Regions from separate parts of the Acidovorax radicis genome, predicted to be linked through region 2. Evidence: predicted binding sites of a transcription regulator. Region 2 holds the regulator's gene; the other holds the start of a gene.
The links. The regulator FNR, encoded in region 2, switches genes on or off when oxygen is low (the NO sensors DNR and NnrR bind a similar motif). The targets are predictions, from matches to a motif close to TTGATNNNNATCAA.
Positions count from the first base shown of each region.

Region 1 (10,949 bases), 240 kb from region 2:
ACATGTTCAAGGTGGGGTGTTCACGGCGATAGTTGTGCGCTACCTCTGGCAGGGCGTTCACCAGCGCGGTAACTTCGTCAAAGCGCTCTTCGGGGACCATGAGCGCCGCCAGCATGAACTGACCACCGGCCCGCTCGATCTGAAACAGGGGGCCGAAACGGGTGAGCACGCCGTTGGAAAGCAGTTGGCGAAGGGATTCGATCACATGGTCTTCGGTCCAGCCCAAGGCTTCGCCCACCGCTGCAAACGGGCGGTCCACCACCGGAAAGCCGCCGTGCAGGTAGTCCATGAGACGCAGTTGGTCTGTGCTAAGCATGGCGGGCTTTGGTGGGCGTTGCCGCGGCAAAACGGCGTGGGCCGCGCTGTGTGAAGCGGCGCAGCGAAAAAAGCACCTGGTGCGGCAGATGCCCGATGCTGGCTTCTTGTGCCGCCTGCTCTACGAGCGCCAGCACCTCGCCGCGTTCGCGGCCGTGCACCATGCAGTACAGGTTGTAGGGCCAGTTTTTCGAGCGGGCGCGGCGGTAGGCGAGCGTGATGCCTGGTTGCCGCGCCAGCATTTCTCCGCAGGCATCGACCTGCTCGTCCGACACATCGAAGACGGTCATGGCGTTGGCCGTGAAGCCCATTTCGTGGTGGCGAACCACCATGCCAAAACGGCTCAGGGTGCCCTGGGCCAGCCAGCGGGCGAGGACTGACAAGACCTCGGGTTCTGTCCATCCCAGCTGCTGCGCCCAGGCTTCAAAAGGCTGCGCCACGACCGGCAGGCCCTGTTCGGCGAGGGCCGCAAGGCCTGCCTCAGGTTCTGGCACGGGGGTTATTGCGGCCAATGTGATGCCACCGGCCGCAGCGGTGCTGCGGCCCAGATCAAACCCCAGGTCGATGCGATAGGGGCGCACCATCGGGAGTCGCTCCACAGTGAGGCCTGTGTGGCGCTCGATACCCGCCAGGATGCGCTCCATGGCAGTGGGGTCCGCTGCGGTGATGACGAACCATAGATTGAGCGGGTTGTCGCGCTCGTAGTTGTGGTTTACCCCTGGGTGAGCCGAGACGAAGGCGGCCACCTCGTCCAGCCTTTCCGTGGGCACGGCCATGGCTGCCAGCATGCCGGCGCCGCCTGCGCCCGGCGCGAAGACGCCCCCAATGCGACTCAAGGTGCCTGTGTGCAGAAGGTGCCGGCAGGTGGCGAGGATGTCGTCGACCGGCCTGTCCAGCGCACATCCGAGCACGGCAAACGGATGGGTGCACAGCGGGAAATCGCGTTGCCACGCGTTGAGCAGCGGTAAGTCCTTGGCGAGGGCATGCATGTCAAAAGCCCATGCGTTGTGCGCGTGCCGAGAAGAAAATGCCACTGGGCGCCTGCGCAGGCAGGGACGCCTGCGTGGCCAGAGTCGCCGTGTTTACCACTTGCACCCGGTCGTCGTCGCGGCAACTGATCCACACCGATTCGCCGCGTGGCGTGAACTCCATATGCATCACCGCTTTGCCTGGCTGCAAGGTGGCCACGACGCGTTGATCCATGGTGTCGATAACCTGCACGCGATGGTAGTCAGGCACGGCGAAGTTCACCCAGACTTGCCGCCCGTCAGGCCTTGCCATGACAAACACCGGTTGCCCAGCCACGGGGATACGACCGACTTCGGTCCAGGACGTGGTGTCCACGATCAGCACCTCATGGCGCCCGATGGCTGGCAAATAAGCGTGCCGCCCCGCCACGGCCCAGCCGCGCAAATGGGGCATCTTGAAGACGGGCAAGGGCTGCTGGCCACGGCCATAGCCGCTCAGAATCCGGCGTGCCGATGGTTGCTCTGCCCATGTGTCTACCAGTGCGAGACCGTCCTCGCCAAATAGACCCGCGATGTAGTGCCGACCGTCGGGCGTGACGAGGGCGTCATAGGGCTGGTGGCCAATGTTGTCGATGCGGGTTATTTGGGGCTGGGTGGGATTACTGCAGTCGGCAATGCAGATGGCATCGGCATCAAAGAGGCTGTAGATGAAGCGGCGGCCAGGCAAGTCGGCCAGCCCCACTACGCGCGATCTTTGGCCTTCGCGCGTGAGTGCCGGAATATCCGCCAACAACTGCATGGTGGTGGCGTCGAACACCTTGACGCCACCGGGTGTGTAATTTTGCGCGGCAATCAGCGTTCCGTCGGCGCTGATGGCGCCCCCGATCGAGTTGCCTGCCTGCTGCTCGCGTGCGGTGATCCGGCGGGTGATGAGGTCGATGCGGGTCACGGCGCCATCGCGCCCAAAGACGTAGGCGTTGCGGCCATCGCGGGAGAACACCACGGACGCGTGCGAGAGATCGCCCAGCCCTGATACCCGTGCCAGAACGGTATGGTGGCTGGTGTTGACGAGCAGGACGGAGCCTGTTGCGCGCTCGATCACCACCCCCAGGTCTCCTGTGCCCATCAACGCCTCGGGCGCGAGGGTGGCGCATCCGCTGGCCAGCAGCGGCAGGGCGGCCAGGCAAGAAAGCAGCGGGCGTCGTTTCATGGCAGGGGCCTGGAAGGTAAGGGAGGAAATCCGACGGACAGTTGTTCAGCGATCCACTGAGCCTCTGCCTCGGTCAGAAAGTCGCGCCACGGCGGCATGGGCGTGCCGGGGCGGCCGTGAAAAATGGTGGCAGCCATGGACTGAACGGATTGGTTCACCAAGGCTGCTGAAGTAAGGGGCGGGCCCAGCCCGCCCGTGAGGTGCATGCCGTGGCAAGACCCGCAGTCCTGGCGCACCATGCGCACCAGCTCTTGCTGGCGGGCCGGTGACTGGGACGGCTGCGCCGCCACCCCGGCACAGGCCAGGATCAACGGCAACAACACAGCGGTGCGGGTCCACATGGCAGTTGTTGCGCAGGGCGCTCAGGATTTGAGAATGAACTCCACAGCGGCCTTCAGATCAGCGTCGCTGATCTTGTCCGGTGTGTTGGGGGACATCGGAATGGGGCCAAAGCTGCCTGAGCCGCCTTTGCGCACTTTGTCCATCAGCTGCGCAGTGACGTCTTTGCCCTTGTACTTGGCGCCAATCTCCTTGAACGCCGGGCCCACCAGCTTCTTGTCCTTGGAGTGGCATGCCATGCAGCCAGCCTTGTTCATGGCCTCTTCGGGGCCGGCAGCGCTTGCGGCTCCGCTGGCAAGCCCGAGCGCAATGGCCAAGGCCATATGCCATGCAATGGATTGGTTCGTCATGGTTTGCTCCTGTCTAAGAAATCAATACACGTCGTGCTGCGTGTTGTTGACGTTGAAGTGGCCTGTGGGCGTGATGATGCGAGGGTCCTTGATGACGGCCTTAAGCTTGAGCGTCTTGTCGTCGACGACCACCAGCGCGGAGGCTTTGTCCTTGGCGGACCACACGGCAAACCACACCTCGTCACCGTCCTTGTTGAACTCGGGCTGTACGACTCGCTTGGCACCGCCGTCGTCCGGCAAGCCAGCCCACTGGGCGATCGGCAGCACGGTGTAGCCCTTGTCGAGCGCATTGATGTCGAACACCACCACCGATTGCGACAGCTTGGTATCGGGGTTCAGGGGAGCGTCCGAGTACAGGTGCTTGGACTTGGGGTGGCTCTTGATGAAGAGTGCACCGCCGCCGGGGCCCGTGAGTTTGGCAACTTCCTTGAACGCATACTGCTTGTGCTTCTTGGGGTCGGTGCCGATCAGCGAAATGGTTTCATCACCCAGGTGACCGGTGGCCCAGACGGGGCCGTAGGTGGGGTGGATGAAATTCGCGCCACGGCCTGGGTGCGGCGTCTTGCCCACGTCCACCAGCCCGGCCAGCGATCCGTCCTTGGCGTCAATCGCAGCAATCTTGTTGCTGTTGTTGGCGGCTACCATGAAATAGCGCTTGGTCGAGTCCCAGCCCCCGTCGTGCAGGAACCGTGCCGAACCAATTTCGGTGGTTTTGAGCGCGTTCAGGTTCGAGTAGTCGACCATCAGCGTCTGGCCGGTTTCCTTGACATTGACAATGAACTCGGGCTTGTAGTGCGAAGCCACGATGGAGGCCACGCGTGGTTCGGGGTGGTATTCCTGCGTGTCCACGGTCATGCCACGGGTGGAGACGATCTTCTTGGGCTCCAGCGTGTCGCCGTCCATGATGACGTACTGGGGTGGCCAGTAAGCACCCGCGATGGCCAGTTTGTCTTCGTACCCCTTGAACTTGGAGGTGTCCACCGAGCGGGCTTCAAGGCCAATGCGGATCTCTGCCACGTTGTCGGGCTTGGGCATCCACAGGTCAATCATGTTGACGCGGCCATCGCGACCGATCACGAACAGGTAGCGGCCGGATGCCGAGGTGCGCGTGATGTGCACCGCGTAGCCGGTCTTGACGATGTTGATGATCTGTTTGGTGTCGCCGTCGATCAGCGCCACTTCACCGGTGTCCCGCAGCGTGGTCGAGAAGATGTTGGCAATGTTGTAATTGTTCATCTTCTTCGTGGGCCGGTCCTTGGGCGCCACCGCGATCTTCCAGGTCTTCTTCATGTCCGCCATGCTCCACTCGGGCGGCTGTGGCGGCTCTTGCTGGATGTAGCGGGCCATCAAGTCGACTTCGGTCTCGCTCAACTCACCGGAGGTCTGCCAATTGGGCATGCCGGCGGGTGAGCCATAGGCGATGAACACTTTGAGGTAGTCCGTGCCTTTGGCCAGCGTGATGTCGGGGGTGAGGGGCTTGCCCGTGGCGCCCTTGCGCAACACACCGTGGCAACCAGCGCAGCGCTCGAAGTAGGTCTGGCGTGCCTTCTCGAACTCTGCTGCCGTCATGGGCGGTGCCTTGGGGTTCGTGCTCTGGTGCATGGGCTCGGTGACCAAAGGAGAACCACCCGCCTGGTAGTTCAATTCGGGCTGCGAGACTCCTTTGCCTGCCTGTGCCATCACGGCGGTGCAAGCCAGTGCGAGGGCTGCCAGTGCGAGGTGCTGGACGGTTTTGACTGTGTTCTTCATCGGTCCTCCGTTGGGAGCAGCGTCTGGTTTTCGGAGGTGGCGCGGTTGCGCTTTCCGACCCGTCCAACGGCTGTCCTTCGTTGCGTGCGGGTATGCATATCGTCCTGTGGCTGGTGCGCGCTGTCCTTGAACTGGTTCAAGGACGCGCGGGCCTGTGTATTCAAACAATGCATCACCCCATCTGACGACAAGAGAGCCACGCGATGAGCTTCATGGACGATCCCCAATGGTTGACGCCCGCACACGGTGCTGCCCCCGGCACCACCGTGCCTGCGGGTTTCGTAACACTCGTCGGCGCCGGTCCTGGTGACCCGGATCTGCTGACCGTCAAAGCAGCGCGTGTGCTGCGCCAGGCCAGCCTCGTGCTCTATGACCACCTGGTTGGCGAGCAGGTGCTTGGTTTGGTGCCCGCCAGTGCCGAGCGCATCTATGTGGGCAAGGAGTCGTCCTGCCACACATTGCCGCAGGAGGGCATCATTGAACTCATGTGCAAACTGGCGCGCAGCGGGCGGTCTTTGGTGCGTCTCAAGGGCGGGGATTGCTACGTCTTCGGGCGCGGCGGTGAAGAGGCGCTGGCCCTTGCAGAAGCCGGCATCCCTTTCGACGTGATCCCTGGTATCACGGCGGCACAAGGCGCGGGTGCGTGTGCAGGCATTCCACTGACCCACCGCGACCATGCCGGTACGCTGGTATTAGCAACGGGGCATTTGCGAGGCACCAATGAATCCGCGCTGGACTGGCCACTGCTTGCACGCCCCAGGCAGACGGTGGTGTTCTACATGGGGGTGGCCACGCTTCCCACGATTTGCACGCAACTCGTGGCGCACGGATTGCCAGCGCAGACCCCCGCCGCCATCGTGGAGCGTGCCACCATGCCAGATCAACGTGTCACCACCGGCACCCTGGCGTCGCTGCCGCAATTGGCCATTGACCGTGCGGTCAGGGCGCCCGCCCTGGTCATTGTGGGCGGTGTGGTGTCGCTACAGAAAAAGCTCTCGCAGGGGCAGGCGCGTGCAGTGACCTGACCCGATGGCCCGCAAGCCTCTACAGCGCTAGCGCATCCGTGTGTGGCCGGGAACTGGCGGACGGTTGCCAGCCCGGTCCAGCCCAGCTCAGGCGAGGCCCGGGAGTGGCCGCGCATTCGGGGGATTGGCCTGTGTGCTTGCGCCCCGGCAGTAGGCGGGCTCGCCGAGGCCGATCTTCTGACGCTTGCGGGTCGCACTATGAGTTCCAAGGCGCTTGTGTACAACTTCATTAGCCAAGGTAATGGCACTGAATATTGCTATGCATACACATTAAATGCCTTCCCATGGTGGTGCAAATGGCTACGATGTGGGGCGTGCCGATGCCCTGATGTGGTGCGGCGGGCTGCTTTTTGTACCGATTCTGGAGATTTTCACTGTGCTGCGTTTTTCTTCTTCGCCCCGTTTCTCGTTGACTGCTGCGGCTGCACTGGCGGCTTGTTCGCTGGCCTCTGCCAGTGTGTTTGCCCAAGACACGCAGACTGTCAAGATCGCCCACGCGGGGCCAGTTTCCGGCGGCATTGCCCACATCGGCAAGGACACAGAAAACGGCGTGCGCATGGCGATTGACGACCTCAACGCACAGGGCTTGGTGATTGGCGGCAAAAAGATCAAGTTCGAGATCGCGGCCGAAGACGATGCGGGCGACCCCCGCCAAGCCACCGCCGTGGCCCAAAAGCTGTGTGACCAGAACGTGGCGGGCGTGGTGGGCCACTTGCAGTCGGGTACGTCCATCCCGGCCTCGTCGGTGTATGACAAGTGTGGCCTGCCACACATCACGGCATCGGCCTCCAACCCCGATCTGACCAAGCCCGGCAACAAGACCACGTTTCGCCTCATTGCCAATGACAACGCCCTGGGCGCTGCGCTGGCGTTGTTTGGCGCTGACCACCTGAAGCTCAAGTCGGTAGCCATCATCGACGACCGCACCGCCTACGGGCAGGGCGTGGCGTCTGTGTTCAAGGCCACGGCGCTGCAAAAGGGCCTGAAGGTGGTGGGCGAAGAGTTCACCAACGACAAGGCGACCGACTTCATGGCCATCCTCACGGCCATCAAGAGCAAGAAGCCGGATGCGATTTTTTATGGTGGCCTGGACGCACAAGCCGGCCCCATGCTGCGCCAGATGGAGCAACTCGGGCTGGGCCATGTGAAGTACTTTGGCGGTGACGCGCTGTGCACCGAAAAGCTGCCCGAGCTGTCTGGCAAAACCCCGGGGCTCAAGAACGTGACCTGCGCCACCGGCGGTGCGTCGGTCGACAAGATGCAGGGCGGCAGCGACTGGAAGAAGCGCTATGACGCCAAGTTCCCGGGCCAGTTTCAGATCTACAGCCCCTATGCCTATGACGCCGCCATGGTGCTGGCCGACGCCATGAAGCGCGCCAATTCGGTGGATCCCAAGGTGTTCACCCCGTTCCTTGCTAAAACGGAATACAAGGGCGTGACAGCCAACATCGCCTTCACCGCCAAGGGCGAGCTGACGACACCCGCCGTGACCCTCTACACCTACAAGGATGGCCACCGCGTGGCACTGAACTGACGCAGCGGTCTGACGCAGACGTTGAGCGGCCGCCCTGTGCGGCCGTTTTTGCATCCGGGTGCCGGATCGATCTGGGGTTGCCGGGCATCCTTTACAGTCTGGCCGATATCAATCGTGCCGGCGTTGCCCGGCAAGGAGCCATGACATGCGTGCAGCGTTCGGTTTGGTAGGGCTGGTGGTGGCGCTGGCCCTGGTGGGTGTGCTGGTCAAAAAACAGCTGGCAGCCACGCGCGCGCCCGTGCCCGCGTTTCAAAGTGTGCCCGGTCCGGTGGCACCGGCGCCTGCCGCCACGGTGCGCGAGCAAAGCCAGCAGATGCAACAACAGGTCAAGCAGCAGATGGAAGGCCTGATGCAACAGGCACGGCCTATGCCTGAGGATGAGCAAAAACAGTAAAAATGGCCTCTGGCGCTTTATTTATAAGCGCAATCAGCTATAAATATCATAGTAATGAGCGAGAGTCCTGATACGCAGTGGATGCGCCTTGCCTTGGCGCAGGCGCACATGGCGGCGCGTGCTGGTGAAGTGCCAGTGGGTGCCGTGGTGGTGAAGGACGGTGAGGTCATTGCCACCGGCCGCAATGCCCCGCTGCACGACCATGACCCCACCGCACATGCCGAGATCGTCGCATTGCGGGCGGCGGCACAACGGCTGGGTAACTACCGACTGGACGGGTGCACGCTTTACGTGACGCTGGAGCCGTGCGCCATGTGCAGTGGTGCCATGGTGCACGCGCGGCTGGCACGGGTGGTGTATGGCGCGGCAGACCCGAAAACCGGGGCCGCCGGGTCGGTGCTTGACCTGTTTGGCTTCGCGCAGATCAACCACCAGACGCAGTTGCACGGTGGTGTACTGGCCGATGAGTGCGGCCAAGCACTGAGCGATTTCTTTCGCCAGCGTCGCAGCCTGCAAAAGGCCGAGGCACTGGCCCGCCACCCCTTGCGCGACGACGCATTGCGCACCCCCGATACGGCTTTCGCCAACTTGCCAGGTTACCCCTGGGCGCCCCATTACGTGAGCGATCTGCCCAGCCTGGCGGGGCTGCGTTTGCATTACCTTGACGAGGGCCCCAAAGACCCGCGCGCAGCCCCACGCACCTGGCTGTGCCTGCATGGCAACCCGGCCTGGAGCTATCTGTACCGGCATATGCTGCCGACGTTTCTCGCAGCGGGCGATCGGGTGGTGGCGCCGGACATGATCGGCTTTGGCAAAAGCGACAAGCCCAAAAAAGAAGGCGTGCACGCTTTTGAATGGCACCGCCAGGTGCTGCTGGAGCTGATCGAACGCCTGGACCTGCACCGCACGGTGCTGGTGGTGCAAGACTGGGGCGGCATCCTGGGGCTGACGCTGCCCATGGCTGCGCCAGACCGCTTTGAAGGCCTGCTGGTCATGAACACCTTGCTGGCCACGGGCGATAAACCTCTTGCGCCGGGCTTTGCACAATGGCGCGCGATGTGCCGTGACAAGCCCCTGTATAGCGTGGGGCGCCTCCTGGCGCGGGGAAACCCCCACTTTTCGCCAGCCGACTGTGCTGCCTACGACGCACCGTTTCCTGATCGGGGCTATCGCGCGGCGTTGCGGGCCTTTCCCGAGCGGGTGCCTGCTGCCGTTGATGACCCCGGTGCCGCTCTCTCGCGGCAAGCCCGCCAGTTCTGGCAGAGCCAGTGGCGCGGCCGCAGCCTGATGGTGGTGGGGGGGCAAGACCCGGTGCTGGGGCTGTCCAGCATGCAGGCGCTGCGCCATGACATTCACGGTTGCCCAGAGCCCCTGGTGCTGCCCCATGTCGGGCATTTTGTGCCCGAGCATGGCGAAGCCATTGCCGCGCGGGCTGTGGAATACTTCGGCCATTGAGCCCCGGTCGTGTGCTGATTGCAGCACGTGCCGGGTTAGCCCCTGTTTACGGAGCAGGCCTGCCAAGGGCCTGAGCGCTTTGCACGACCATCACGACCATTCCCAGTGTGACCACGACCACGGTTCCAAGCACATCTACATCTATTCGCCCTCCGGTGCTGTGCGCGACAAGGCCGCCTTCAAGCGCGGCATTGCGCGCATGAAGGCCCGGGGCCACGAGGTCGAAGTGGACGTTGACGCGCTGGCCGTGCACACGCGTTTTGCCGGGGACGATGCCACGCGCCTGGCGGCCATCCACCGCGCTGCAGCCAGTGGTGCAGATGTGGCGCTGATCTCGCGGGGCGGCTATGGCCTGTCGCGCATCTTGCCGGGTATTCGCTACAAGACGGTGGCCAAGGCCATTGCCAAGGGCACGCACTTTGTGGGTGTGAGCGATTTCACCGCGTTTCAGCTCGCCATGCTGGCCAAAACCGGTGCAACCACCTGGGCGGGCCCGTCGCTGGGTGCCGACTTTGGCGCAGAGGGTGAGCCCGACGACATCATGGAGGCCTGTTTCGACGACCTGCTCACGGGCCACGGCGAAGGCACTGGCTGGCGCATGCACCGCGAAAAGCCCCATGCCGTGACCGGCAAGCCTGCCGTACCCGGTGTGTACGTCAAGAGCGCCACGCTGTGGGGGGGCAACCTTGCGGTGTTGGCATCGCTGGTCGGCACGCCGTATTTTCCGGATGTGCCGGGTGGTGTGTTGTTCGTGGAGGACCTGCACGAGCACCCGTATCGCATCGAGCGCATGCTCAGCCAGTTGCTCCATGCAGGGGTTCTGGCCAAGCAGAAGGCCGTGGTACTGGGGCAGTTCACCAATTACAAGCTGGCACCTCACGACAAAGGCTACAAGTTGCAGTCGGTGATCGACTGGCTGCGCACCCAGATCAAGGCGCCAGTGCTCACCAATCTGCCTTACGGGCATGTGGCGACCAAGGTGCTTTTGCCAGTGGGCGGCACTGTATCGCTGTCGGTGGAAGAGCGCGACGCGCTGATCTACTGGGGCCATCAGCACTGAGAACGTGAACACGTTCTAAGACGGTCTGCAAAGCGGTGTTTGCGCGCCTGCGCCGTGTGGCGCTGCCTGCCCTGCAATCTCAGTGATTGGTGGGCAGCGGATGGCCGGGCAACGGAGCACGCACCGACATCGGAAACAGCCCCTGGAACAAGGGTGTGACCTGGTCCAGAAGTTCTTGCGTAACGGCCTGCCCGCGATAGGGCAACAAGGTATTGAACAGATCGGTGCGCAAATACCAGAGTGCCTCAATGTCACCCGCATAACGCAGCCGCATGCTCATGCGAGCCACTTCACACCCCGTCAGACCCATCAGGTTTTGAAGCATGGCCCGTCGCACCACTTCAAGCCCCTGATCGCGCACCCACGCCGTCGATGACGGCTTGTCGCGACCGAGCAGGTCGTGCAGGTCGTTGCGAATGTTGGGCTTGTTCCAGCGCATGAAAAGAGTGCAATACGGTGCGAGTGGCGGGGTTGCTTAAAGTAAGCCGGGGAAAGGAGGGGCGCAAGGGTGCTGCTCCTGTTTTTGCATAAAGACAACACGCAGGGCCTG
Region 1 is NZ_CP075184.1:3,045,444-3,056,392, reverse strand. Features, by position in the region: gene KI609_RS13940 (Lrp/AsnC family transcriptional regulator) at 1-316, opposite strand, end outside; gene KI609_RS13935 (Lrp/AsnC family transcriptional regulator) at 309-1,304, opposite strand; gene KI609_RS13930 (cytochrome D1 domain-containing protein) at 1,306-2,493, opposite strand; gene KI609_RS13925 (c-type cytochrome) at 2,490-2,834, opposite strand; gene KI609_RS13920 (c-type cytochrome) at 2,856-3,182, opposite strand; gene KI609_RS13915 (cytochrome D1 domain-containing protein) at 3,204-4,931, opposite strand; gene cobA (uroporphyrinogen-III C-methyltransferase) at 5,135-5,956, shown strand; gene KI609_RS13905 (branched-chain amino acid ABC transporter substrate-binding protein) at 6,285-7,490, shown strand; gene KI609_RS13900 (hypothetical protein) at 7,636-7,884, shown strand; gene tadA (tRNA adenosine(34) deaminase TadA) at 7,939-9,339, shown strand; gene KI609_RS13890 (LD-carboxypeptidase) at 9,419-10,399, shown strand; gene KI609_RS13885 (hypothetical protein) at 10,479-10,838, opposite strand.
Region 1: the regulator FNR is predicted to act here: its motif matches at 5,058-5,071, upstream of cobA (uroporphyrinogen-III C-methyltransferase).

Region 2 (10,949 bases):
CCAACCGGTGATTAAACGCACGCACACGGCGATCAAGGTCGCAAACGAGCATGCCATCAGCCGCGGAGTCGAGCGTTGCACGCAACTCGGAAAGCAGCTTCTCCAGCTCCCGTTCGGTCGCTTCGTGCGAGCTTCTGTCCAGCATGGTCAACATGAAAACAGTGGCGGGCTCCGGGCCCCATGCCACGCGCGTAACGCGCCGGTCCACTGGCAGCAAGGAGCCGTCAGCACGCAACAAACTCGTATGCGAGTGGATACCCGCCGCAATCACATCAGCAGGCTCGGACCAGAAAGCAATATCCTGCGGTGTTGCGACCAACTTGAGGACGGACACACCGACGATCGCAGCGGTGGACATACCGCTAAGGCGCTCTGCCGCCACATTGGCGTGCACAACAACCTGGCTTGTTTCATCCACAAGCCACACGGCCTCTTGGAGTCCATCCAGCCAGGCGCGAGTTTCCCGCTTGATCACAGATCGCCCGCCTGGTCTGGATCGGTGCTGACCGCGCGTTCAAAAAAATAACAAATTCGCTGACGTGGCGACAGGTAATCCAGCGCATCACGGGGCAACTGGGCAGGCTTCAAACTCCGCCGAATTCCGAGTTCCGGCATTGTTTCAAGATCCAGAATCGGTGCTTCGTCTTTTGGGATTCGAGCGTCATGCACGATCACCCTGGGCCGCAAGGGCCGCGACGAATTGACCGAAGCGACAATCGCAAAGCGATCATTGACCAACTGGACGATGGAACCCGGAGGGTACACACCCATCATCCGAATAAAAGCACCAAGCACTACCGCATCAAATCGTGCTTTGAGTTGAGCAAAAATGACCGACAACGCCTCATGGGGGGTCAGGGCATCCACGCCCACCGCCGGGTTGCACATTCGGTCATATTGATTCACAAGGGCCAGCACCTGGCTTGCTCGGCCCAAGTCAGGCCCAGCCAATCCCAAAGGAAACCCACTGCCATCCGCCATTTCATGGTGGCGGGCGATGGCAGTGAGGACTGTGGACGAAAACCCCATGCTTTTTGCCAGCACCACGGATTCAGCCACATGGGTCTCGTAGCGTGCGCGCTCCAGCGGCGGCATGGCGGGTTTCGGCTGCCGAAGGTTCGGAGGGATATGCAGCTTGCCAAGGTCATGGATCAGCGACGCGACACCGAGATCGTGCAATTCATCGCTGGCCATGCCCAACGAACGGCCTAACAGCAATGAGATCACCATCACGTTGATCGGATGCAGCGCGTTGCGTTCGCCGACACCTTCCGACAATAGGCGAATGACGGAGTCGCCATTTTCCAGCAGCTCCGTCACACAGCCGGACACCAGTGCATCCGCCAAGGTACGCGCCTGGTCTGGGCTCTCGGGCACCACGCGTTCCAGCGACTGATACTTCCGTGTCGCCTCAGAGAAACGCAAATTGCAAGCAGCCAAGACACTATTTTGCGTTTCCAGCAAAACGCGTCGACGCGCCGTTTCAGGGTCCATGTTGGCCGAGGCGGCCGTTGTATCCGCACCTTCGGTCGCCAAGTCGGCCATCTCCGGCACGCTCCACGCCGCTGGCACCAGCTCTTTCAGCGATGGGTCACTCTTTTTGGGGACGTAACGCACCTCAGCCAGCCCAAGCTCCCGCAGCATGGTGATTTGCTCAGCCGATGCCACCCGAAAACTGCTGACAGGAAATGGATGGCGCATCCAGCCCACATCGAGTTGGATGTACATGCCAATACGTAGCTGGCTGATGTCGATGAGGATGGAGGAATTCACTTCTGGCGAACGGGAAACATGGCGACATCAATGCCACCAATAGTTACGCAGATTATCACCCGTTCCTCGCGCTTACCCAATGGGCGCACAGCACCCGCAGAACCACTACAACCCCAGAATTGGACAACGCGCAACACAACACCCATCGGGGAGTGGCATTCGAGCCCTCTGCTGTTGCGTTGTGCCCCCCTGCCTCACTCGCCCCCACGCGCCATGGCTTCGTATTCAGCCGCGCTTCAACGACACCACAGTGATGGTTTGTAGATCAGGTCGATCCAGAGAGCCCACGCAGCGATGCCACACAGCAAGCCCCCCGATATTCTGGTTCCCCATTCCACCCGCGCCAGGTCAAGACGCCTTTTCAACCGGGTCCATGCCCATGGCCCTGCCACCAGCCAGGCGCTACTGCCGACAGCAAATGCCACCATTGTCAATGCGCCTTCCAACGCACCGCCACTCAAAGCGGCGACCAGCAAAGCGGAATAAAGCAACCCGCAAGGCATCAAGGCCCAGAGAAGCCCTGCAGCAAACACGCCCCCAGGAGCGGCCACCAAGGGTTTCACTCGCCCCCATATGGACCGCCCTGCCTGATCGATCCAAGCAGGTTGACGCGACTGCACCATCATCATGAAGCCCCAAGCCATGACGGCTACATGCATCAAGGTCCACGCGGGTCGCAATGCCGTGGTCTGCTGTGTGAGCCAGGCCAGACTGTCCATGGCCAGTGCCGCCAGCGCGCCGACAAAGGCATACCCCGCAAGCCGCCCCACATGGAACGCTGCAGAGCGCTGCGCCTGGTCCTTGCGCTGCGCCCAGCGCACGATCTGCGGCGCAGCGGCACCGCCCGACGTCAATGTGGTCACCTTCTTCCCACTACCGACCAAAGCCCCACACGGCGCCGAGCACATGACAAGGCAATGAGACCCGCCCGCGAGCCCCATCAGCAAAGCAGTCCAGACAACCGTAGTGAGCATAGGCATCAGATGATGCGCGAAAACCGTGCGCGATTGCGGTCCACCTGCAGATAGCGGTCAAACACCATCGCAATGCCGCGAACAAAAAACCAGCCCATCGCGGTCACTTCAATCCCTTCAGAACCGACAGTGACCAGACCTTGCTCCACCATGCCTTCGAGTTGCGAAATCTCTGAGGCAAAGTACTTGCGGAAATCGATGAGCCACGCCTGCTCCATGGGCTCGAACAGCAACTCCCCTTGGCACATCAACGCCATGATTGCAGCGCGCCGCACCAAATCATCCCGCGTGAGCGCGAGCCCGCGCACGACAGGAAGACGCCCCTGGTCAAGGAAGTCGTAGTACTCATCCAGCGTTTTGGAGTTCTGGCTGTAAGTGGCGCCAACCCGGCCAATGGCAGACACCCCAAGTCCAATCAGGTCGCAGTCTGGTTGGGTGCTGTAACCCTGAAAATTACGATGCAAGCGCCCCTGCCGCTTGGCAATAGCCAGCGCATCCGTCGGAAGCGCGAAATGGTCCATGCCGACATACACGTATCCGGCATCCATGAACGCATCCAACGAGCGCGACAACATCGATACCTTGCTTGACGCCGTTGGCAGCTCCGCCGAAATGATGCGTCGCTGCGGCTTGAAACGCTCAGGGAGATGGGCATAGGCGTAGAGCGCAATACGGTCAGGATGCAACTGTGCGACCTGTGCCAACGTGCGATCAAAAGACTCTGGGGTTTGGCGAGGCAACCCGTAGATCAGATCCACATTCACCGAGTCGAAGCCCAGCGAACGCGCTGATTCCACCAAAGAAAACACCTGCTCTGCCGGTTGTATGCGATGCACCGCCTTTTGCACCTCGGCATCAAAATCCTGCACACCGAAACTCAGCCGGTTAAAACCCAGCTCGTGCAGTAGCGCCAAGCGCTCGGCGTTGACAGTGCGCGGATCAACTTCAATGGAGTATTCGCCACCCGGTGCAAAGGCAAAACTGCGCTTGAGCATGGCCATGAGTTCGCGCAGGCCCGCGTCGGACAGGAATGTTGGCGTGCCACCACCCAAGTGCAACTGGCTTACCACCTGCCCGCCACCACAATGTGCAGTGTGCAGATCAATCTCACGGCTCAGATATCGCAGATAAACATCGGCGCGATCATGGTGCTTGGTGATGATCTTGTTGCATGCGCAGTAGTAACACAGCGACTCGCAGAACGGAATATGCACATACAGGGACAAAGGCAACGCTTTCGCCATCGTCCCGGACCGCCGTTGTTCGAGGGCAAGGACGTATTCATCTTGCCCAAAGGCCTCAACAAAACGGTCGGCGGTCGGATAAGAGGTATAGCGGGGCCCTGGCACGTCGAAACGGCGCAGAAGATCAGGCGAAACAGCGGTCATGAGAAGATATCCTTGCGTACATCCAAACTGTGCCGTACCCTTAGCTGCCCGTCCTTGACCTGCATCAATTGATCGCATGTGCCAAACAGCGACAATTTGATGCACGTCACCCGTACCATTGCGGTTGAGACCATGCCATCTCGTGCGGCGCTCGTATAGCGCTTGACACCCCAACCAGTTCACGTGCTTATGAACCCGCTCACCATCAAAGTCGCCTGTTCCAACTGCAATCTGCGGGAACTGTGCATGCCCGTTGGCTTGAATGAAGAGCAGCTCCAGCGCATCGACGAAGTGGTTGCTGTTCGCCGCAAGATAAAACGGGGCGGCACGCTGTTTCGCAATGGCGAAACATTCACTTCGCTGTATGCCATCCGAACGGGTTTCTTCAAGACCTGTGTCGCCACTGAAGATGGCCGCGACCAAGTTACCGGTTTTCAGATGGCTGGCGAGATCATCGGTCTCGACGGCATCGTCAATGATCACCACACCTGCGATGCCGTTGCACTCGAAGACGCCGAGGTCTGTGTAATGCCCTTTGACCGCATCGAAGAATTGTCCCGAGAGGTCACGGCCCTGCAGCACCATGTGCACAAGATCATGAGCCGCGAAATCGTGCGCGAGCACGGCGTGATGCTCCTGCTTGGCAGCATGCGTGCGGAAGAACGTCTTGCTGCGTTTCTTCTGAATTTGGTTCAACGCCTGCACGCTCGCGGTTTTTCGCAGTCTGAACTCGTGCTCCGCATGACACGTGAAGAAATTGGAAGCTATCTCGGGCTCAAACTCGAAACCGTCAGCCGGACGTTCTCCAAATTTGTGGAAGAAGGCGTTGTGGAGGTCAAACAGCGGCACGTCCGCATACTGGATACCGAGGCGCTCAAACGCATCGTCAATAGCCAACAGGCATGCCATTGACCCAGTCTGGGTAGCGAGATTCCTGCCGGTAGGCTGGGCTCCAGCCCATGACTGGTATTTTCAATAGTGCATCAGGAACATGCATTTGTCTTGCGACAGTCGTCTGGCCGCTCACCGTTAGGCACAGGACAGCGGTTCAGCTCGAACGGGGACAATGACAGCAGCGTCGTCAATGCGCCACTGGCCATTGTGATGATCCAGAATATAAAAAAGGCCAGGGTATAGACCCCTTCCCTAGAAAGCGCTAAGGGCTGCCCAAACCAGTGCAGATCCTGCGGATCCACCAATGCAAAAACGAGCATCTCCAGCACCCCTGCCATGAGAAATGCTGGCCATGCAATCCACATCAAGCGTTGCGTCCACATATACATCCCGTCTCTTTTTCATAGGGCCTGCCGCATGGGGGCATGACCGGTGTTTTGTGTTCAGCGGGGTTGATCTTGCACCGGGGTCGCGGCATGGTTACGCCCTTTCATGGCAGGTGCGAGACTTTTCTCAGGGGCTTTCAGCGTCTTGTTGATTTCGATGCCCTGTTGATAGTAATCCTCCGCCACGACCGGATCGGGCCGCGCGATAGCGAGCCACAGAGTGACGAAACCCGCCACGACCACAATGGCAGGGCCGGCAATCACGAGCCATACGTGACCAAACTTCCACCATGGTGCAGCAGGTAACGCACCAGATACAGCGGCAACAGGGGTTGACGACATGGCAATCTACTCCTCAAAACATCTCAATGGGCACCACCACCACCTGGCAGCTAAACCAGTGGGTGGTGGGGACTTGCAAGCTGGTTAACGTGGCACGAGGAAAACAGATTTCTCCGTCACGTGGGCACCAGTTCCAACCGCTTGCACATCAAAATACACCGTGTGCGAGCCTGGCTCAGCAGCTCCATACGGTATTTGCAACCTGACAGCCACCCAACGCGAATCCGCAGCACTGATGGTCACATCGGTATCCGAGGCAACCTCCAGCGCATCCAAACCACGGGCACTGATACGATAAAGTTGCTCTCCCTCGGTGGCATTCATGATCTGTAGGCGGTAAATGTTCTCGAGTTTGCCACCTGCCACGATACGAGACAGCGCAGCACGGTCGCGCACTACATCCACCTTCAGTGGAGTCCGCATCGACAGACTCACAAGCATTCCCACGCACAAGACCAGCAGCGCTGCGCTGTAAATCAATACCCGAGGGCGCAACACGCGTTGCAATATCTGCGACTGCGACCAACGATTGGCAACTGCATTTTGTGTGGAGTACCTGATCAAGCCCTTCGGGTACTGCATTTTTTCCATCACGGTATTACAAGCGTCGACACACAGGCCGCAGCCTATGCATTCATATTGCAATCCATCACGGATATCGATACCGACCGGGCAAACCTGAACACAAAGCGTGCAATCAATGCAGTCACCCAGACCTTTGGCTTTGTAATCCACGGATTTGTTGCGTGGACCGCGGCGCTCACCCCGCTCTACGTCATAAGTAACAATCAATGTATCGCTGTCAAACATGGCGCTCTGAAACCGAGCGTAAGGACACATGTACTTGCATACCTGCTCCCGCATGAAGCCGGCATTGCCATAGGTGGCAAATCCATAAAAAAGCACCCAGAAAACCTGCCACCCACCACTGAAGGCCAGAAGCTCCGGACCCAGCTCGCGGATCGGTACAAAATAGCCCACAAAGGTGAACCCGGTCCACAGCGCAACGACAAGCCAAACAATATGCTTCAGCGATTTTTTGCGAAGCTTCTCAAAGGACCAGGGGCTCTTGTCGAGTCGTAACCGCGCGCTCCGGTCCCCTTCGATTTTGTGCTCAATCCACATGAACATTTCGGTGTAGACGGTTTGCGGGCACGCAAAACCACACCAAAGACGCCCTGCCACGGCCGTAAACAAAAACAGCGACATTGCTGAAATGATCAGCAAGCCGGTCAGATAAATAAAGTCTTGCGGGTAAAGCACCAACCCGAAGATATAAAACCGCCGCGCCCCGAGGTCAAACAACACCATCTGGCGCTGCCCCCACTCCAACCAGGGCAACCCGTAGAAAACGAGCTGCGTGAGAAACACCATAGCCCAGCGCCAACGGGCAAACAGACCTGTGATGGATCGCGGATAAATCTTCTTCTGCGCTTCAAACAGAGAAACGATTTCACCTTCTGACGAAACATCAGACGCGACTGGCGTAATAGGAATGACCTTGCGAGTGGGCTCGCTGGGAGTCTTCATGGTGTCGCTACTCTACAAACGGAAAACGTACTCTGTAATAACCAGGCGGCGCAAATGCGCCGCCTGAACTGTCACCGTGAGGCGACTTGCTTGTTCGACAAGCCCCAGACATAGGCTGCCAGAACGCCAATCTGCGCTTCCGTCAGCTTTTCTTCCTGAGCAGGCATCTGGTTGACTTTACCGTTGTTGATCATGGCGGTGATGGCTGCCTCGCCCCAACCGTGAAGCCAGATGTCATCGGTCAGATTAGGGGCACCAAGGGCTTGGTTGCCCTTGCCGTCCATGCCATGGCATGCAGCGCAGGCGGTGAACTTTGACTTGCCCAACGAGGCACGCAAGGAATCATGCGGGCTACCCGAAAGACTCAGCACATAGTGCGACAAGTTGCGAACATCCTCCGGCGTGCCTACAGCAGCCGCCATCGGGGGCATGTTGCCGATACGGCCCTTATTAATCGTCTCACGGATTTTTTCGGGAGAGCCGCCATGCAACCAATCAGCGTCCGTCAGATTCGGAAAACCCTTGCTGCCACGGGCATCCGAACCATGGCACTGGGCGCAGTTGTTCATGAACAGGCGTTCACCAATGGCATGGGCTTGGGGATCCCCTGCAACGTCTTCCGGCTTCATGGACGTGAAACGTGCGTACAACGGTTCCAACTCGGTTTTGGCCTTGGCCATTTCGGCTTCGTACTCGCCCTTTTGGGTCCAGTTCAACTTACCCGTGAAGCTACCCAGACCGGGAAATACGGCCAAATACCCGAGCGCAAAGACAATGGTGATAACGAACAACCACACCCACCAACGTGGCAGCGGGTTGTTCATTTCGACCAGATCTTCGTCCCAGACATGGCCCGTGGTGTTGTCGGCGGTTGCAGCCACTTTTTTACGGCCGGCCATCCACAGCAGCAGCGCGCAGGAAAAAATACCGACCAAGGTCAGCGTGGTCACAAAGACCGACCAGAAATTGCTGGTGAAGTCACTCATGGGGTGTTCTCGTTCTGGTGAAAGTCAATCTTGCTCAAAGGGCAACTGCGCCGCCTCGTCGAACCGGGATTTGTTGCGCCCCCTGTAGGCCCAGATCCAGATGCCGACAAAACAGACCATCGATACCACCGTAGCTACGATGCGCATGGTTGTGATATCCATTGCAAATCTCCTTTACTTGAGCGCGCGGCCCATGATCTGCAGGTAGGCAATAAGAGCATCCTGCTCAGACTTGCCCTTGACCTCGCCAGCCGCCGCATTGATTTGCTCGTCGGTGTAAGGCACACCCACGGTGCGCAGCGCCTTCATGCGGGGTGCCATCACGGCCGGGTCTACCTGGTTCTTGTCCAGCCATGAATAGGCAGGCATGTTGGACTCAGGCACCACGTCGCGCGGGTTGTTCAAGTGAATGCGATGCCATTCATCGCTGTACTTGCCGCCAACACGTTGCAGATCAGGCCCCGTGCGCTTGCTCCCCCACTGGAAGGGGTGGTCGTACACAAACTCACCGGCCACCGAGTAGTGCCCGTAACGCAAGGTCTCGGCACGGAACGGACGGATCATCTGCGAGTGGCAGTTGTAGCAGCCCTCGCGGATGTAGATGTCGCGACCAGCCAGTTGCAAAGCGGTGTAGGGCTCGACGCCTTTGACAGCCTCTGTGGTGGACTTCTGAAAGAACAGCGGCACGATCTCTACCATGCCGCCAATGGCGATCACGAGCAGGATGAGCACGATCATCAGGAAATTATTGGTTTCCACCTTCTCGTGGGAAAAACCGGTCGAAGCAGATGTGTTTTTGTCGGACATGAATTAGCTCCTTCGGTCTCAGGCGTGCGCCGCATTCACGGCGGGAATCGCCACCTTGACCGATCGGCCGGAGATGGCGGTGAGCCACACGTTCCAGGCCATGATCACCATGCCGCTCAGGTACAGCAGCCCGCCAGCCACACGAATCACATAAAACGGATAAGTGGCTTTCACGCTCTCCACGAAGGTGTATGTCAGCGTGCCGTCGGGGTTGATAGCGCGCCACATCAGGCCCTGCATCACGCCGGCAATCCACATGGCTGCGATGTACAGCACGATGCCAATCGTTGCCAGCCAGAAGTGCAGCTCGATAGCCTTCATGGAATGCATCTTCTCTTTGCCAAACAAGCGCGGCACGAGGTAATAGAGCGAGCCAATAGTGATAAGACCCACCCAGCCCAGCGCGCCCGAATGCACGTGTCCAATGGTCCAATCCGTGTAGTGGCTCAGGGCATTCACGGTCTTGATGGACATCATCGGACCTTCAAAAGTGGACATGCCATAGAACGACAGCGACACGATCAGGAAGCGCAGGATCGGATCGTCGCGCAGCTTGTGCCATGCACCCGACAGCGTCATGATGCCGTTGATCATGCCGCCCCAGCTAGGAGCCAACAGGATCAGGGAGAACACCATACCCACCGATTGCGTCCAGTCAGGCAGCGCGGTGTAGTGCAGATGGTGTGGGCCCGCCCACATGTACGTGAAAATCAGTGCCCAAAAGTGAACGATGGACAGGCGATAGCTGTAAACCGGACGACCGGCCTGTTTAGGAATGAAGTAATACATCATTCCCAGGAAACCCGCTGTGAGGAAGAAGCCGACGGCATTGTGGCCGTACCACCACTGCACCATGGCGTCCTGCACCCCGGCGTAAGCGGAATAACTCTTCATGAAACCCGCGGGGATTTCAGCACTGTTCACAACATGCAGCAACGCAATCGCCAGGATGAAAGCGCCAAAAAACCAGTTCGCCACGTAGATGTGCTTGACCTTTCGCACACCAATCGTGCCAAAAAACACGATGGCATAAGACACCCAGACCAGGGTGATCAAGATATCGATAGGCCACTCAAGTTCGGCATATTCCTTGCCCGACGTGTATCCCAGGGGCAAACTGACGACGGCCGCCAGAATGACCAATTGCCAGCCCCAAAAGGTAAATGGAATCAAAGGGCCGCCAAACAAGCGCGCCTGGCTGGTGCGCTGCACAACGTAATAGCTGGTAGCAAACAGTGCGGAGCCGCCAAACGCAAAAATCACCGCATTGGTATGCAACGGACGTAGACGGCCATAACTGAGCCAGGGAATGCCAAAGTTGAGTTCAGGCCAGGCGAGCTGGGCGGCGATCAAAACGCCCACCAACATACCAACCACCCCCCATACCACGGCCATGATAGAAAACTGGCGCACAACTGTATCGTTGTAATGCGCAACACTTGTTTTTGGAGAATCCATCGGGCACCTCTTTATATTGCTTTGCGAGTTTCACGTACGCGGAGCTTCTGAGCATTGACACAAGTCAATCGTCTCGGAGAATGCGCTCCCCCTCCTGCTCCACACTCTCAAACTGGCCGTGATAGACAGCCCACCACAGCCCCACCAGAATCAAAAGAACCAGAATGACGGACAGCGGAATCAGCAGATAAAGAATATCCATCAGATGGGCTCCAGGATTTTCTTGGTCACCCGACCGGGCAGTGGCGCGCTCGTGCCTTCACGAGGTGAAACCACCGCTTCAGGAGGGCAGCTTGCGCCACCAGCCAAACCGGGCAGCTCGCGCGAAAGCCGGGCAGCATTGAGCACAACCAGCAACGAACTCAAGGCCATGCCCAAGCCCGCCAACCAGGCAGGCATCCATCCCGCCAC
Region 2 is NZ_CP075184.1:3,281,364-3,292,312, forward strand. Features, by position in the region: gene KI609_RS14985 (bifunctional diguanylate cyclase/phosphodiesterase) at 1-475, opposite strand, end outside; gene KI609_RS14990 (HD-GYP domain-containing protein) at 472-1,773, opposite strand; gene KI609_RS14995 (sulfite exporter TauE/SafE family protein) at 2,010-2,747, opposite strand; gene hemN (oxygen-independent coproporphyrinogen III oxidase) at 2,753-4,135, opposite strand; gene fnr (fumarate/nitrate reduction transcriptional regulator Fnr) at 4,325-5,047, shown strand; gene KI609_RS15010 (hypothetical protein) at 5,119-5,412, opposite strand; gene KI609_RS15015 (FixH family protein) at 5,473-5,757, opposite strand; gene ccoG (cytochrome c oxidase accessory protein CcoG) at 5,842-7,287, opposite strand; gene ccoP (cytochrome-c oxidase, cbb3-type subunit III) at 7,359-8,273, opposite strand; gene KI609_RS15030 (cbb3-type cytochrome oxidase subunit 3) at 8,298-8,435, opposite strand; gene ccoO (cytochrome-c oxidase, cbb3-type subunit II) at 8,448-9,080, opposite strand; gene ccoN (cytochrome-c oxidase, cbb3-type subunit I) at 9,099-10,538, opposite strand; gene ccoS (cbb3-type cytochrome oxidase assembly protein CcoS) at 10,603-10,740, opposite strand; gene KI609_RS15050 (heavy metal translocating P-type ATPase) at 10,740-10,949, opposite strand, start outside.